Regions from separate parts of the Kitasatospora sp. NPDC048545 genome, predicted to be linked through region 2. Evidence: riboswitches for the same ligand, from Rfam matches in the RefSeq annotation. Region 2 holds a riboswitch; the other holds the start of a gene.
The links. Region 2 has a riboswitch for S-adenosylmethionine ahead of AB0D10_RS16610 (IclR family transcriptional regulator). Riboswitches for the same ligand answer to the same signal wherever they lie in the genome.

Region 1 (7,092 bases), on a different contig from region 2:
TGCTCCTTGGTCTCCACGTCCTTGGCCTGGGCCAGCAGCTGGTCCGAGACGGCGGCGACGGCCTTCTCGATGCCGCGCTTCAGGGCCATCGGGTTGGCGCCGGCGGCGACGTTGCGCAGACCCTCGCGAACCAGGGCCTGGGCGAGCACGGTGGCGGTGGTGGTGCCGTCACCCGCGACGTCGTCCGTCTTCTTGGCGACCTCCTTGACGAGCTCCGCGCCGATCTTCTCGTACGGGTCCTCGAGCTCGATCTCCTTGGCGATGGAGACACCGTCGTTGGTGATCGTGGGGGCGCCCCACTTCTTCTCCAGCACGACGTTGCGGCCCTTGGGGCCGAGCGTGACCTTCACCGCGTCGGCGAGCTGGTTCATGCCACGCTCAAGGCCGCGGCGAGCTTCCTCATCAAAGGCGATGATCTTGGCCATCAGAAGTGGTCCTCCGGGACACGGTCGACTGCTCGGACCAAGGGGTGCCCGCGACGGACGGCCCTGGTGTGCGGGGGTCTTTTCCCCTACCGCTCCCGGGGGCCTCACCGACCCGGTCCGCTGTCACTCTCACGCTGTGAGTGCTAACGCCAATGATTAGCACTCCGGGTGGTCGAGTGCAAGCCCCGCCGCCGACCCGCGAGCCGCCACGGAGCCCGCCCCGGGGCCGTCCGGGAACGGCCGGAAACGCCGGGAACACCCGGGAACGCCGACGGGCCCGCACGACGCGTGTCGTGCGGGCCCGTCGAGAAGCGAGTGGTCACCAGCCCTGGGCCGGGCCGAGCTCCTGGAGTCGGAAGGGGTCAGACCGCCGCGCGAACCATGTCCGCCTGCGGGCCCTTCTGTCCCTGGGAAATCTCGAACTCGACCCGCTGGCCCTCCTCGAGGGTGCGGTAGCCGTCCATCTGGATCGCGCTGTAGTGGACGAAGACGTCCGCACCACCGTCGACCGCGATGAAGCCGTAGCCCTTCTCCGCGTTGAACCACTTGACGGTGCCCTGAGCCATTCCGAACTCCCCTAGTGCTGTGCTGGCCCTTCACGTGCCCGCAGGTCGCGGGCCCGGGTTGGTTTGAAGGCCGGCCCGGGGAACCCCCCCTGGGCGCAGCCGTGCACGCCGCAGCCCTCCGCGCGGGGCGCCGAACGGCGTCCGGTGAGCGGGTGACTGCGTCGACCGCCGCTGAATGTATCCGGACCGACGCCCTCTGCAACAGGGTCAGCCGCCGGTAATTCCACTGCCCGATCAAGGGACAGGACGGGCCGAATCGGAAAAATATCGGCATTTCACGCCGGACATAGCGGACGAATTACCCAAATCCCCGCGGTAATTCTGACATCGGCCTGACATGATTGCCGGGCCGGTCTCACCGGCCGGACGCGCCCGGGCTGAACAGCGCGGGCGGTCGAGAGGGAACCCCTGTTCCCAACCGAGCGACACTCTACTCCGACTCGACTCGGAAAGATTCCAGCCGGAATGCAACCGGCCACCCGTGCGTACGGAGAACGGAATTCCGTACGCACGGGCGGCCGAATGGCGGGAAGTCGCGGCTCAGCAGCCGCCGGCCACCGCCGGAATGATCGAGACGCCGGCGCCGTCCTTGATCTCGGTCGCCAGGCCCTCGGCGAAGCGCACGTCGTCGTCGTTCACGTAGACGTTGACGAAGCGGCGCAGCTTGCCGGTGTCGTCCAGCAGGCGGGCGGCGATGCCCGCGTGGTTCTTCTCCAGGTCGGCGATGACCTCGGCCAGGGTCGCGCCCTCGGCGGTCACCTCGGCGGCGCCGCCGGTGTAGGTGCGCAGGATGGTGGGGATGCGGACGTTGGCGCTCATGGCTCTCCTAGCGGGGTGGGGCCTTGCGGGGCGAGGCCCCCGGGTGGCGGGGCCGGGACGGGGGAGGTTCAGGCGGACACCAGGCCGGCGGCGCGGAAGGAGTCCAGCGTCGGGCGGATGACGGCGGTCATCCCGGCGTCGGAGACGGCGTCCAGGGTCTTCAGGCCGTCGCCGGTGTTGATCGCGACGGTCTCCTTGGCCGGATCCAGCTGCCCGGTCTCGACCAGCTTCTTCAGCACGCCGACGGTCACCCCGCCCGCGGTCTCGGCGAAGATGCCCTCCGTCCGCGCCAGCAGCCGGATCGCCGCCACGACCTCGGCGTCCGTGACGTCCTCGACCGCGCCGCCCGTGCGGCGGGCGATGTCCAGCACGTACGGGCCGTCGGCCGGGTTGCCGATCGCCAGCGACTTGGCGATGGTGTCCGGCTTGACCGGTCGGATCACGTCCCGGCCGGCCTTGAAGGCGGCCGACACCGGCGAGCAGCCCTCCGCCTGGGCGCCGAAGACCCGGTACGGCCGGTCCTCGACCAGGCCGAGCTTGATCAGCTCCTGCAGCCCCTTGTCGATCTTCGTCAACTGCGAGCCCGAGGCGATCGGGATCACGATCTGCTCCGGCAGCCGCCAGCCGAGCTGCTCGCAGATCTCGTACGCCAGCGTCTTGGAACCCTCGCCGTAGTACGGCCGCAGGTTGACGTTGACGAAGCCCCAGCCCTCCCCGGCCGGGTCGCCGATCAACTCCGAGCAGAAGCGGTTCACGTCGTCGTAGTTGCCCTCGATGCCGATCAGCTCGCCGCCGTACACCCCGGCCATGACGACCTTGCCCTGCTCCAGGTCGTGCGGGATGAACACGCAGGACCGGAACCCGGCCCGGGCGGCCGCCGCGCCCACCGCGCCGGCCAGGTTGCCGGTGGAGGAGCAGGACAGCGTGGTGTAGCCGAACGCCCGCGCCGCCTCGATGGCGCACGCCACCACGCGGTCCTTGAACGAGTGCGTCGGGTTCCCGGAGTCGTCCTTGATGTGCAGCTGAGCGGTGAAGCCGAGCTCCCGGCCCAGGTTGTCCGCCTTCACCAGCGGGGTCCAGCCCGGGTTCAGGTTCGGCTTGGACGCCACGTCGGCCGGCACCGGCAGCAGCGGCGCGTAGCGCCAGACGGACGTCGGACCGGCCTCGATCCGCTTGCGCAGCTCCTCCGCACCCTCGCTGCCGAACTCGTAGGCGATCTCCAGCGGGCCGAAGCACTCCAGGCACGCGAAGCTGGGGCCGAGCGGGAAGCGGGTGCCGCACTCGCGACAGGACAGCGCGGCGGCCGGGCCGAGGTCCACGGAAACAGGTGCGACAGTGTCGATAGCCATGATGGCGAGGCCTCTCTCCTCATCTTCCCCGTAGCGCGGTCGCGCCACAGGCCGGAATTGGCACCTGTCCCGCCGGGGCCTGTATGACGACAGCCGCGCGAGAAGGTTGCCGGGACGTCAACGGGCCGTTCCCTCAGTCCCTCTGGATGAGCTTGTGAAATTGTGGTGGCGCTCAGCGGTGACCCCGGCGTGCAAAGGTCCGACCGCTGTACGAAGACTGTATCCGAAGGCGTCAATCCTGAACGGGACCGTCCGCCACGCGAGATGACCCGTCCCACCCGACCCGCCGAGGAGACTTCCGTGCCCGCCGAACCGACTCCCGCACTGCTCCCGCAGGCGGCGTCCTGGCTGCGCCGCCGATCCTGGAGCGCGGCCGACCGGCCGGTCCACACCCTCCTCGCGGCCAAGGAGCGCACCGGGCGCACGGTCAGCGTGGTCCTCCCCGCCCTGGACGAGGAGGCCACCGTCGGCGACATCGTCCGCACCGTCCGCCGCGAACTGATGGAACGCCTCCCGCTCGTCGACGAACTCGTCGTGGTCGACTCCGGCTCCGTCGACGCCACCGCCGCCGTAGCCGCCGAGGCCGGCGCCCGGGTGGAGCACCGCGACGCCATCCTGCCCCGGCTGCCCGCCGCCCCCGGCAAGGGCGAGGTGCTCTGGCGGTCGCTGCTGGTCACCCGCGGCGACATCGTCTGCTTCGTGGACGCCGACCTGCGCGAGTTCGACCCGGCCTTCGTCTCCGGCATCGTCGGCCCCCTGCTGACCGACGAGTCCATCCACCTGGTCAAGGCCATGTACGACCGCCCGCTGGAGACGGAGTCCGGCGCTGTCGTCCCGGCCGGCGGCGGCCGCGTCACCGAACTCGTCGCCCGCCCCCTCCTCAACCTCCACTGGCCGGAGCTCGCCGGGTTCGTCCAGCCCCTCGGCGGCGAGTACGCGGCCCGCCGCTCACTGCTCGAACGGCTGCCCTTCCCGACCGGGTACGGCGTCGAACTCGGCCTGCTGGTGGACGCGTTGGAACTGGTCGGCCTGGACGCCCTGGCCCAGGTGGACGTCGGCGTCCGGCACCACCGCCACCAGGACGGCCAGGCCCTCGGCCGGATGGCCGCCACCATCTACCGCACCGCCCTCGAACGCCTCGACCGCGCCCACCGGCTCAAGGCCTCCGCCGACCTGGTCCACCCACAGCTCACCCAGTTCACCCGCGACCCGGACCCCCGCCCCCGGCCCCCGGCCGGGGACACCCCCATCTTCACCCCCCGCACCTACGAGATCACCGCCCTGGAACGCCCCCCGATGCACACCGTCCCCGAATACGCCACCCGGCACTGAGGGGTTTGCCACGCCGGAGCCCCGGCAACATCCCAACCATGGGCGATCTCACGACCGAACGTTCGAGTGCGACCGGCACCGCCCCCGTCCTGGTGGCCTCCAACCGGGGACCGGTGTCCTTCAGCACCGCCGACGACGGCACACTGACTCTGCGGCGCGGCGGCGGGGGGCTGGTGTCCGGCCTCTCCGCGATCGACGACCCGAACGCCGTCTGGGTCTGCGCGGCCCTCAACGCCGCGGACCGCAGAGCCGCCGCGCAGGCCCCCGACGGCCGCCTCGACCTGGCCGGCCACGACGTCGGCGGGCAGGCCGTCCGGATGCTGGACATCGACCCCGAGACCTTCGCCCGCGCCTACAACGGCGTCGCCAACTCCACCCTCTGGTTCGTCCACCACCTGCTCTACGCGACCCCCACCGCGCCCGCCTTCGACGCCGGGTTCCGCACCGAGTGGGCCGCCTACCGGGCCTACAACGCTGCCTTCGCCGAGGCGCTGGCTGCCGAAGCCGCCCCGGACGCCGCGGTGCTCGTGCAGGACTACCACCTCTCCCTGGCCCCGGCCCTGCTCCGCGCCGCCCGTCCCGACCTGCGGATCGGCCACTTCTCGCACACCCCGTGGGCCCCGCCCGACTACTACCGGATGCTGCCCGACGACGTCGCCCGTGACGTCCTCACCGGCATCCTGGGCGCCGACCGGGCCGGTTTCCTCACCGAGCGCTGGGCCCGCGCCTTCGCCGCCTGCTGCGAGGACCTGCTCGGCGCCGCCGTCGACCACGAGGCGCTCACCGTCACCCTCGACGGCCGCACCACCCGCCTCGGCGTGCACGCCCTCGGTGCCGACGCCGACTTCCTGCGCGAACGCTCCCGCCGGCCCGACGTGGACGAGCGCCTCGCCATCCTGCGCGAGGCCGTCGGCGACCGCCGCACCATCGTCCGGGTCGACCGCACCGAGCTGAGCAAGAACATCGTCCGCGGCCTCCAGGCCTACCGGCACCTGCTCCGTACCCGCCCCGAGTGGCACGACCGGGTGGTCCACATCGCGTTCGCCTACCCGTCCCGGACCGACCTGGCCGAGTACCGGGACTACACGGCGGCCGTCCGGCGCCTCGCGGGGGAGATCGACGCCGAGTTCGCCACCCCCACCTGGAAGCCGCTGATCCTGCACGTCGACGACGACTTCCCGCGTTCCCTGGCCGCTTACCGCCTGGCCGACGTGGCCCTGGTCAATCCCATCCGGGACGGCATGAACCTGGTGGCCAAGGAGGTCCCCGTGGTCTCCGACCGCGGCTGCGCCCTGGTCCTCTCCCGGGAGGCCGGCGCCTACGCGGAACTCGCCGACAACGCCCTGACGGTCAACCCGTACGACGTCATCGCCACCGCCGACGCGCTGCACACCGCCCTCACCATGCCCGAGGCGGAACGCGCCGACCGGACCAAGCGCCTCGCGGCGGCAGCCACCGCGCTCCCCCCGCAGCAGTGGTTCCTCGACCAGCTCAACGCGCTGTGAGCGCCTGACCCAGCGATTCCAGCAGTTCCACCACGCCGGCCGGGCCCGGGACCACCAGGTCCGCCCGGTCGGCGAGTTCGCGCACCGGTGCGTCCCCCACCGCCGCACTGCACACCAGCAGCCCGGCCATCCCCTCGCCCCGCAGCTTCTCCACCGCCGCGAAGGCCGCCACGTCCCCCAGGTCGTCCCCCGCGTACAGCACCGATCCGGCGGCCCGTTCCCGGAGGAAGCCGGTCAGCGCCGCCCCCTTGTCCACGCCCGGCGGCCGCAGTTCCAGCACCAGCCGGCCGGGTTCCACCACCAGTCCGTGCTCGGCCGCCAGCTCCCCGACCGGCGCCCGCAACAGTTCCAGCGCCTCCTCGGGCGCCGCCGTCCGCCGGGTGTGCACGGCGACCGAACGGCCCTTGTCCTCCAGGCCGGTGCCCTCGGGCGCCCCGGCCCGCGCCAGCACCCCGGGCAACGCCTCCCGCGCACCCGCCACCCCGGGGTGCACCTGCGGCGCCGTCAGCTCGCCGTCCTCCCACCGCTCGGCGCCGTAGTGTCCCAGCACCACGACCCCGGGCACCCCGGCCAGTCCCCCGTACTCCACGGCCAGCGCCGCAGGCCGTCCCGTCACCACCACCACGGCCCGCACCTCGGGTGCCAGCACCCGCAGCGCGCCGGCCACCCCGGGGTGCGCGCGGGCCAGGCTCGGGTCGGCCACGATCGGTGCCAGGGTCCCGTCGAAGTCCAGGCCGATCACGGTGTCCCGGGGCGCCCGCAGGATCGCCCGCACCCCGTCCCGCCCGGCCTCGGTCCCCGGCACCCACGTCTCTTCGAATCCCATACCGAGGCCCTTACCCCCGGTCCCGGCGCGGAACGCCCGCGTCGAACGCCCGCGTCAGCGGGCCTCCCGCCGGGCGGCCCGCACCCGCCGCAGGCGGTTCACCAGCACCGGGGCGTGCGCCAGCGCCTCCTCCCGGTCCAGCAGCGCGTTCAGCAGCTGGTAGTACCGGGTTGAGGAAAGCCCCAGCTCCTCCCTGATCGCCCGCTCCTTGGCCCCCGCCGTTCGCCACTGCCGCCCCTCCAGCGCCAGCACCGCCCGATCCCGCTCGCT
Region 2 (7,092 bases):
GGCCACGGCGACGTAGGCGACCATCTTGATCGCCAGCGCGGTGCCGAGGACGGCGGAGGCGTCACTGCCGGCGATCCGGTAGGCCAGCAGGGACAGCGCCACGGTGGCCAGGCCGGTGCCGACCAGGGCCACGACCTGCGCGGTGAAGAGGTGGCGGTAGGTGCGGTTGCGCAGCACGGAGAGCATGGGCGTCGTCCCGGTGGGCAGTGGGGTGGTCAGCCCATCATAAGAACAAGTGCGTACCTGTGCACCTATTCGTCGAAACTCGGCCCCGGCAGTGCGGTGCCGCCGGTGCGAGCGCCCGCCGACGCGGGTCAGTCGTGCGGCGGCAGGTGGCCGATCTGGTGGTCGGCGACGTTCAGCGCCTCGTCGACGAGCCGGCGCAGGTGGCCGTGGCGCAGCGAGTAGACCACGCGCCGGCCCTCCTTGCGGGTGGCGACGAGGCCGGCCAGCCGGAGCTTGGCCAGGTGCTGGCTGACGGACGGCCGGGCGGCGCCGGTGGCCCCGGTCAGCGTGGTGACGTCCGCCTCGCCGCGGCCGAGTCGCTCCAGCAGGGCGAGCCGGGTGCGGTCGGCCAGCAGGGTCAGCACGGACGCGGCGACGTCCAGGCGCTCCTCGGCCCGCTGCTGCGAGCTATGCGCATCTGCTGGATCGGTGCCGGTGCTCATCCGCCCATCGTAGGGCGTTCCCGTGCGCACCCGCGCGCACATCCGCCCGTGGAGCCGCCGGGGCCGCTCCCGTCCGGCGGCGCCGCTCGCCGGGCCCGGACGGCGGCGGGGCGCACGCGCGGACCGGCCGCCGCGGCGATCGACGTGAGAGGCTCGTCCCATGGAACAGCGCGTACTCGGCCGCACCGGCCGGCCCGTCTCGATCGTCGGACTCGGTACCTGGCAGCTCGGCGCGGACTGGGGGGACGTCCGTGAGGAGGACGCCCTGGCCGTGCTGGAGGCCTCCGTGGAGGCGGGCGTCACGCTCTTCGACACCGCCGACGTCTACGGCGACGGGCGCAGCGAGCGGCTGATCGGCCGCTTCCTGAAGGACCGCCCGGAGGCCGAGGTCTTCGTCGCCACCAAGTTCGGCCGCCGGGTCGAGCAGCGGCCCGAGCACTACCACCTCGCGAACTTCCGTGCCTGGGCGGACCGTTCACGGTCCAACCTGGGCGTGGAGCGGCTCGACCTGGTGCAGCTGCACTGCCCGCCGACGCCCGTCTACTCCTCGGACGAGGTCTTCGACGCGCTGGACACCCTGGTCGCGGAGGAGCGGATCGCCGCGTACGGGGTGAGCGTGGAGACCTGCGCGGAGGCGCTGACCGCGATCGCGCGCCCGGGCGTGGCGAGCGTGCAGATCATCCTCAACGCGTTCCGGCTCAAGCCGCTGGAGCGGGTGCTGCCCGCCGCCGCCGCGGCCGGCGTGGGGATCCTGGCCCGGGTGCCGCTGGCCTCGGGGCTGCTCTCGGGCCGCTACAGCGAACGCACCGTCTTCCCGGCGGACGACCACCGCACCTACAACCGCCACGGCGAGGCCTTCGACCAGGGCGAGACCTTCTCCGGGGTGGACTTCGCCACCGGCGTCGAGGCGGCCGCCGAGTTCGCCGCGCTCGCGCCGGAGGGCGCCACCGCCGCCCAGACGGCGCTGCGCTGGATCGTCCAGCAGCCGGGCGTGACGACGGTGATCCCCGGCGCCCGCAACGTGGCGCAGGCGCGGGCCAACGCGGCTGCCGCCGGCCTCGCGCCGCTGCCGCAGGCCACCCTGGCGGCGGTGCGGGAGCTGTACGACCGCCGGATCCGGCCGCAGGTGCACGACCGCTGGTGACGGCGGGGCGGGCGGTGCCCGGACGGCCGTGAATCCCGGGGCGCGTACGTCACCGGCAAGCACGCGCTGGAAGGCATGACGCAGGCCCTGGCCGCCGAGGCCGCGCCGTTCGGCATCCGGGTCGCCGCCCTGGAGCCCGCCGGCTACGCCACCCGCTACGACACCTCGCTCACCGATGCCGCCGACCGCTCCGCGCTCTACCGGGACGCCACCGAGCCGATGCGCGAACAGCTGCGCGGGATGGCGCAGTTGCCGACGGTCAGCCGACCCGAGGACTTCGCCCGGGACGTCCTGCGGATCGTCGTCGCCGACGCTCCGCTGCCGGTGCGCATCCCGGTCGGCGCGGGGAGCCTGGACTCCATCGCGGCCGCCGTGCACGCGGGTGCGGAGGAACTCGCCGCCGTCCGGGGCCTGTTGGGCGGGTGACGCCGACCGCGGGCGTCGGGCGCCGGGGTCCGTGGTTCGGTGTCGACTCCGGCCGCTGGGACAGCTAGCCCCGCTCGGCCGCGGGCGGGTCGAAGGCGCGGAAGAGCGAGAGGTCCGGTGCCTGCTCGCGGATCGCGGTCCACCGCTCCTGGAAGACGTGCCGCAGGCGGGCGGGCGGCCAGGGGGAGGGCCGCAGCTCCGGGGGGAGGAGCGGGTCTTGCTCCAGCGCGTGGCCGAACGCGTCGGCCAGGCGCAGCGCGGTGGCGACGAGGCCGGTGGAGCCGTGCGCGGCGCCGGTCGGGCCGTCGGCGGGGGCGCCCCGGCCGGCGTGGTCGAGGGCGTCGGCGAGCGGGCCGTACGCGGCGAGGGTGTCGGCCGCGGGCCACAGGCGTTCCGCGGTGGTGGCGGGGTCGGAGAATCCGGGGCCGGCGAGGCGGGTGGCCTCCGCGGTGATGAGGTAGGAGTCGACGGTGGACTGCGAGGTCTCGTCGGTCAGTTCCCGCAGGAGGTCGTGCGGGCTGACGTAGGTGCCGGGCGCGAGCGGGACGCCGCCGAGCCGGGTCAGCGCGGTGCGGAGCGCGTCGCGTTCGGCCCGGCGCTGCTCGGGGACGGAGAAGGCGTAGAGGCGCCAGAGTCCGTCCCAGGGGGCGAGTCCGGCGTCCTGCGCGTGGGCGAGGGCGATGAACCGGGCGTCCGCGTCGGTGCGGAGCCGGCCCGCATCGGTCAGGTGGAGACGGCCCTTGCGGCCCCGCCCTTCCTGGCGCAGCACACCCGCTGCCTCCAGGCGGCGGACGGCCAGCCGCACCGGCTGGTCCGCGAGGCCGGCCGCCGCGGCGACGTCGTAGACGTAGTCGAGCGAGGCGGTGCCCCGGGGGTCGAAGCAGGCTTCGACGACCGTGCGCGGCGCGGGCTTGTACTCGGGCACGGGAGTCCTCGGTTCGTGACGGCGTGTCCCCCGGGCGGGGGCGTGCGGCCACTGTGCCACACGGGGGTGGGCGCCCCTCCGGACCGCTGGCGGGGCGGCCGCGCGGGGTGCGGCGGCCGGGCCGACGGGGCCGGCGCCCGCGCCGACGCCGGTGCGGGTGCCCGCCTTCCGTACGCGGTGGGGGAGGGGGGAGGTTTGGCGAGCGGCCCGGGGAATCTTGTATGGTTCCTGGCGAATCATCCAGAGGGGTGGAGGGACCGGCCCTACGAAGCCCCGGCAGCTCCCCGGTCGACCCGGCGTCCGAAGTACGCGCCGTGCCGTCCGGGATCAGTGCCAACTCCGGCCTGCCGCCACTGTGGCGCGGGAAAGATGAGGAGACACGGTGCTCTCTGTGCTGTCCTTCGCCCGGGCGCTTCCCGCCCCGGCCCTTTCGCGTACCCGTCTCGTGCCCGGCGCAGGCAATCGGCCGACTTCTCCGGCCCGTCCTCGCTGACCACCCCCCGCTCCCCGCGGGGAGCCTCCGTGAGCACGGCCCGCCCGCCGCTCACGGGATCTGAGACGGAGTACCCATCCATGCAGAACACGAGCGGTGTCGGCGTGCTCGACAAGATCACCTCGATCCTCGGCACCCTGGAGGCCGGTCCCACCACCCTGGCCGGACTCGTCGCCGCCACCGGACTGGCGCGGCCCACCGCCCACCGGCTGGCCGTGGCACTCGAACACCACCGCCTGGTCACCAGGGACATGCAGGGCCGGTTCGTCCTCGGCCCCCGGCTCGGCGAGCTGTCGTCCGCGGCGGGGGAGGACCGCCTGCTGGCCGCCGCCGGCTCGGTCCTCACCCACCTGCGGGACATCACCGGCGAGAGCGCCCAGCTCTACCGCCGGCAGGGCGAGATCCGGATCTGCGTGGCCGCCGCCGAACGCCTCTCCGGCCTGCGCGACACCGTTCCGGTGGGCATCACCTTCCCCATGAAGGTCGGCTCCGCCGCACAGGTCCTGCTCGCCTGGGAGGAACCCGAGCGGCTCCACCGCGGCCTGCAGGGTGCCCGGTTCACCGCCACCGCGCTCAGCGGCGTACGGCGCCGCGGCTGGGCGCAGTCCATCGGCGAACGCGAACTCGGCGTCGCCTCCGTCTCCGCGCCCGTCCGCGGACCGTCCGACCGGGTCGTGGCCGCTGTCTCCGTGTCCGGCCCGATCGAACGGCTCACCCGGCACCCGGGTGCGCAGCTCTCCCGGGCCGTCGTCGAGGCGGCCGACCGCCTCACCGAGGCCCTGCGCCATGCCTGACCGGGGCTCCCGGCCCCTTTTCGCGTCCGTCACGCCCGGCCGAACCGGGCCGCGCCGCGCCCCGGTTCGGCCCGGTCGGGACGCGGTTCGGGGCCCGGGTGCGGACCCGGTCCAGCCCCGTTTCAGCCCCGGGGTTGCAGCACGGCGAGGGAGGGGCGGGGGATGCGGCCGATGACCGAGCCGATCAGGGTGCCGATCGACACCCCGAACAGCGCCGACACGGCCGCCAGCACGGCCTGCGCCCCGTTGCCGACCTCGATCTGGGCGGTGTTCAGCAGGCCGAAGGAGCCCGGCACCACGATCCAGAACGCCGGGAGGTAGAGCACCTGCCAGAGCGGACCGCCCGGCAGCCAGTGCACCAGGGTGGCCGCGCACGCGGCGGAGACCGCCCCGGCCAGGCCGCCGATCGCCGCGCCGTGCGCCATCCCCACCGTCACCTGGACGGTGGCGCTCACCGCGATCACCACGACGATCCACGGGACGGCCGAGGGCGGGGTGTGGACGTTGACCACCAGCCCGGCCACCGCGATCGCCAGCCCCAGCCCGATCACCCACCAACTCGGCTTCGCCACCTGGACGTTCGCCAGCGCCGAGGCCGGCATGCCGGTCGCGGTCGCGGCCGCCACCAGCCCCGCGAGGAACAGCGTCAGCTGCACCGCGCCGGACACCAGCCGGGCCGAACCCGCACTGGCCGCACCCGCGGCGATCTCCGACAGTCCGGTGACCAGCAGCCCGCCCGGCAGCAGGATCGCCAGCGTGGCCACGATCGTCCGCAGCGGGCCGTCCAGCAGCGAGGCCCGCGCGAGCGTCAGGACCAGCAGGGACACCAGGAACCCGGCGGTGACGGGCAGCAGCGGCCGCAGGTACGGCATCCGCCGGGCGAGCACGGTCAGCCCCACCACGATCAGCGAGCCGAGCCCGGCCGCCAGCACGTTCGCCGCCGCCGGCTGCAGGAAGAGGCAGACGCCCACCCCGACCGGCAGCGCCCCGAGGTCCGCCACCCAGGTGGGCCAGTGGGCCGGCGCCCGCCGGATCCGGTCCAGTTCGGCCAGGGCCCGCGGCCCGTCGAGCTCACCGGCGCGCAGCCGGTGCACCAGGTGGAGGACGTCCGCCGTCTGCTCGAACCGCAGGGCGGCGCCCACCGGCTGGAACCTGGCGCCCTCGTCGGGGCCCAGGGCGACGAACAGCCCGTTGGTCAGGGCCGCGACCCGCACCTCCGGAGCGCCCGACGCCCGTCCCAGGCCGCGGAGTTCCTCCTCGACCTCGTGGACGGGAAGGCCGCCGCCCAGCAGGGCCTCGCCGAGGTCGAGCAGCAGACGGCAGAGCGGGTCGGGCGGGGCGCCGTCGCCCCGGACCGATGGAGACTTGGTGGACATGGCAGGTATCGTCCCATCCCGCCCGCTTCGGTCCGCGTGTGCCCCGGTCTGATCGGTTCCCGCCGGGTCGGTCCCTGTCGCCGGACCCCGGCCCCGCCCTGCTGCTGCCCCCGCCCGTGCCCGGCCGCCCGTACCCGCTGCCGTCGCCCCGGCTCGGGCGTCCCCGGCCGGGCCCCTGGTCGGTTGGACCCCTTCACGGGCGGTACCGGCGGTACTTCCGGCGGTCCGCCGAACGTGATGTGAGGCCCACGTGAAGGTCGCGGGTGGGGCCGGTGATCGGCCGTTGATCGGACGTAGACGCCGAGCCTGGAGCATCGGGAACCGGAGGGAACCGGTTCGGAGGCCACAGCCTGACCACCGGGGCCAGTACGGCCGGACCACGGGCCGCGCGGGCACCCAGTGCTGCTGCCGCCGGACCGGACCTCCGGCGAGAGTCCGAACCACGGAAGGGCAGACGAGGCATGGACAGCGGGCAGTCGGTGCAAGCGGTGAGGACGGCGGCGGGCTTCGGCGAGCAGCTGCGGGTACGGCGCGAGCGGATCGGGCTGACCCAGCAGTGCCTGGCCGATCACGCCACCCTGAGCGTGCGGGCCATCCGGGACATGGAGAGCGGCCGGGTGCGCCGGCCCCGCAATGAGACCGTCCGGCTGCTGGCGGACGCGCTGCGGCTGGAGGGCCGCAGCCGGACGGACTTCGAGGAGGCCGCCCGCCGGCACCCGCTCGCCGACGAACCGGCGACGGTGCCGGCACCGGCCGCGCCGCCGGTGGCGCGCGGGGCGATCGTCGGCCGCGAGATGGAGACCGAGGTCCTGGTCGACGCCTTCGCCGTGCACGGGGACCGGCTGGTCTCGCTGGTCGGCCTCGGCGGGGTGGGCAAGACCCGGCTCGCCCTGGAGGTCGCCCGCCGGGTGCACCTGGCCGCCCGCTGGTCGGTGCGCTGGGTGGACTGCGGCGTCGGCCCGCACCCCTGGCGCGGCCTGCCGGACGGCCTCGCCCGGGACATCGGCGACCGGCCCGCCCTGCTGGTGCTGGACGGCGCCGACAACGGGGTGGACGCCGGACAGCTGGACGCCCTGTTCCAACACTGCCCCGGGCTCCGGGTGCTGATCACCGCCCGCGAGGCCCGGCCGCTGCCCGGCGGCCAGGTCATCCCGCTCGCGCCACTGCCCGTCCCGGCCCCCGAACTCGACGCCGAACCGGAGGCGTTGGCGCAGGTCGGAGCCGTCCGGCTGCTGCTCTCGCACCTGAGCCGGCTGCGCCCCGGCT

Region 1: linked by a shared signal. The riboswitch ahead of thrC (threonine synthase) and the one ahead of AB0D10_RS16610 (IclR family transcriptional regulator) in region 2 are both predicted to bind S-adenosylmethionine.

What each region holds. Positions count from the first base shown of each region.
Region 1 is NZ_JBEZIQ010000017.1:151,186-158,277, forward strand. Features, by position in the region: gene groL (chaperonin GroEL) at 1-425, opposite strand, end outside; gene AB0D10_RS18500 (cold-shock protein) at 788-991, opposite strand; gene AB0D10_RS18505 (MoaD/ThiS family protein) at 1,532-1,810, opposite strand; gene thrC (threonine synthase) at 1,879-3,159, opposite strand; SAM riboswitch class I at 3,176-3,312, opposite strand; gene AB0D10_RS18515 (glucosyl-3-phosphoglycerate synthase) at 3,484-4,491, shown strand; gene AB0D10_RS18520 (trehalose-6-phosphate synthase) at 4,530-5,996, shown strand; gene otsB (trehalose-phosphatase) at 5,983-6,822, opposite strand; gene AB0D10_RS18530 (DUF3263 domain-containing protein) at 6,877-7,092, opposite strand, start outside.
Region 2 is NZ_JBEZIQ010000015.1:21,032-28,123, forward strand. Features, by position in the region: partial or broken gene AB0D10_RS16585 (MFS transporter) at 1-186, opposite strand, end outside; gene AB0D10_RS16590 (metalloregulator ArsR/SmtB family transcription factor) at 315-668, opposite strand; gene AB0D10_RS16595 (aldo/keto reductase) at 829-1,812, shown strand; partial or broken gene AB0D10_RS16600 (SDR family NAD(P)-dependent oxidoreductase) at 1,852-2,238, shown strand; gene AB0D10_RS16605 (transcriptional regulator) at 2,303-3,163, opposite strand; SAM riboswitch class I at 3,397-3,539, shown strand; gene AB0D10_RS16610 (IclR family transcriptional regulator) at 3,737-4,450, shown strand; gene AB0D10_RS16615 (threonine/serine exporter family protein) at 4,573-5,826, opposite strand; gene AB0D10_RS16620 (helix-turn-helix domain-containing protein) at 6,288-7,092, shown strand, end outside.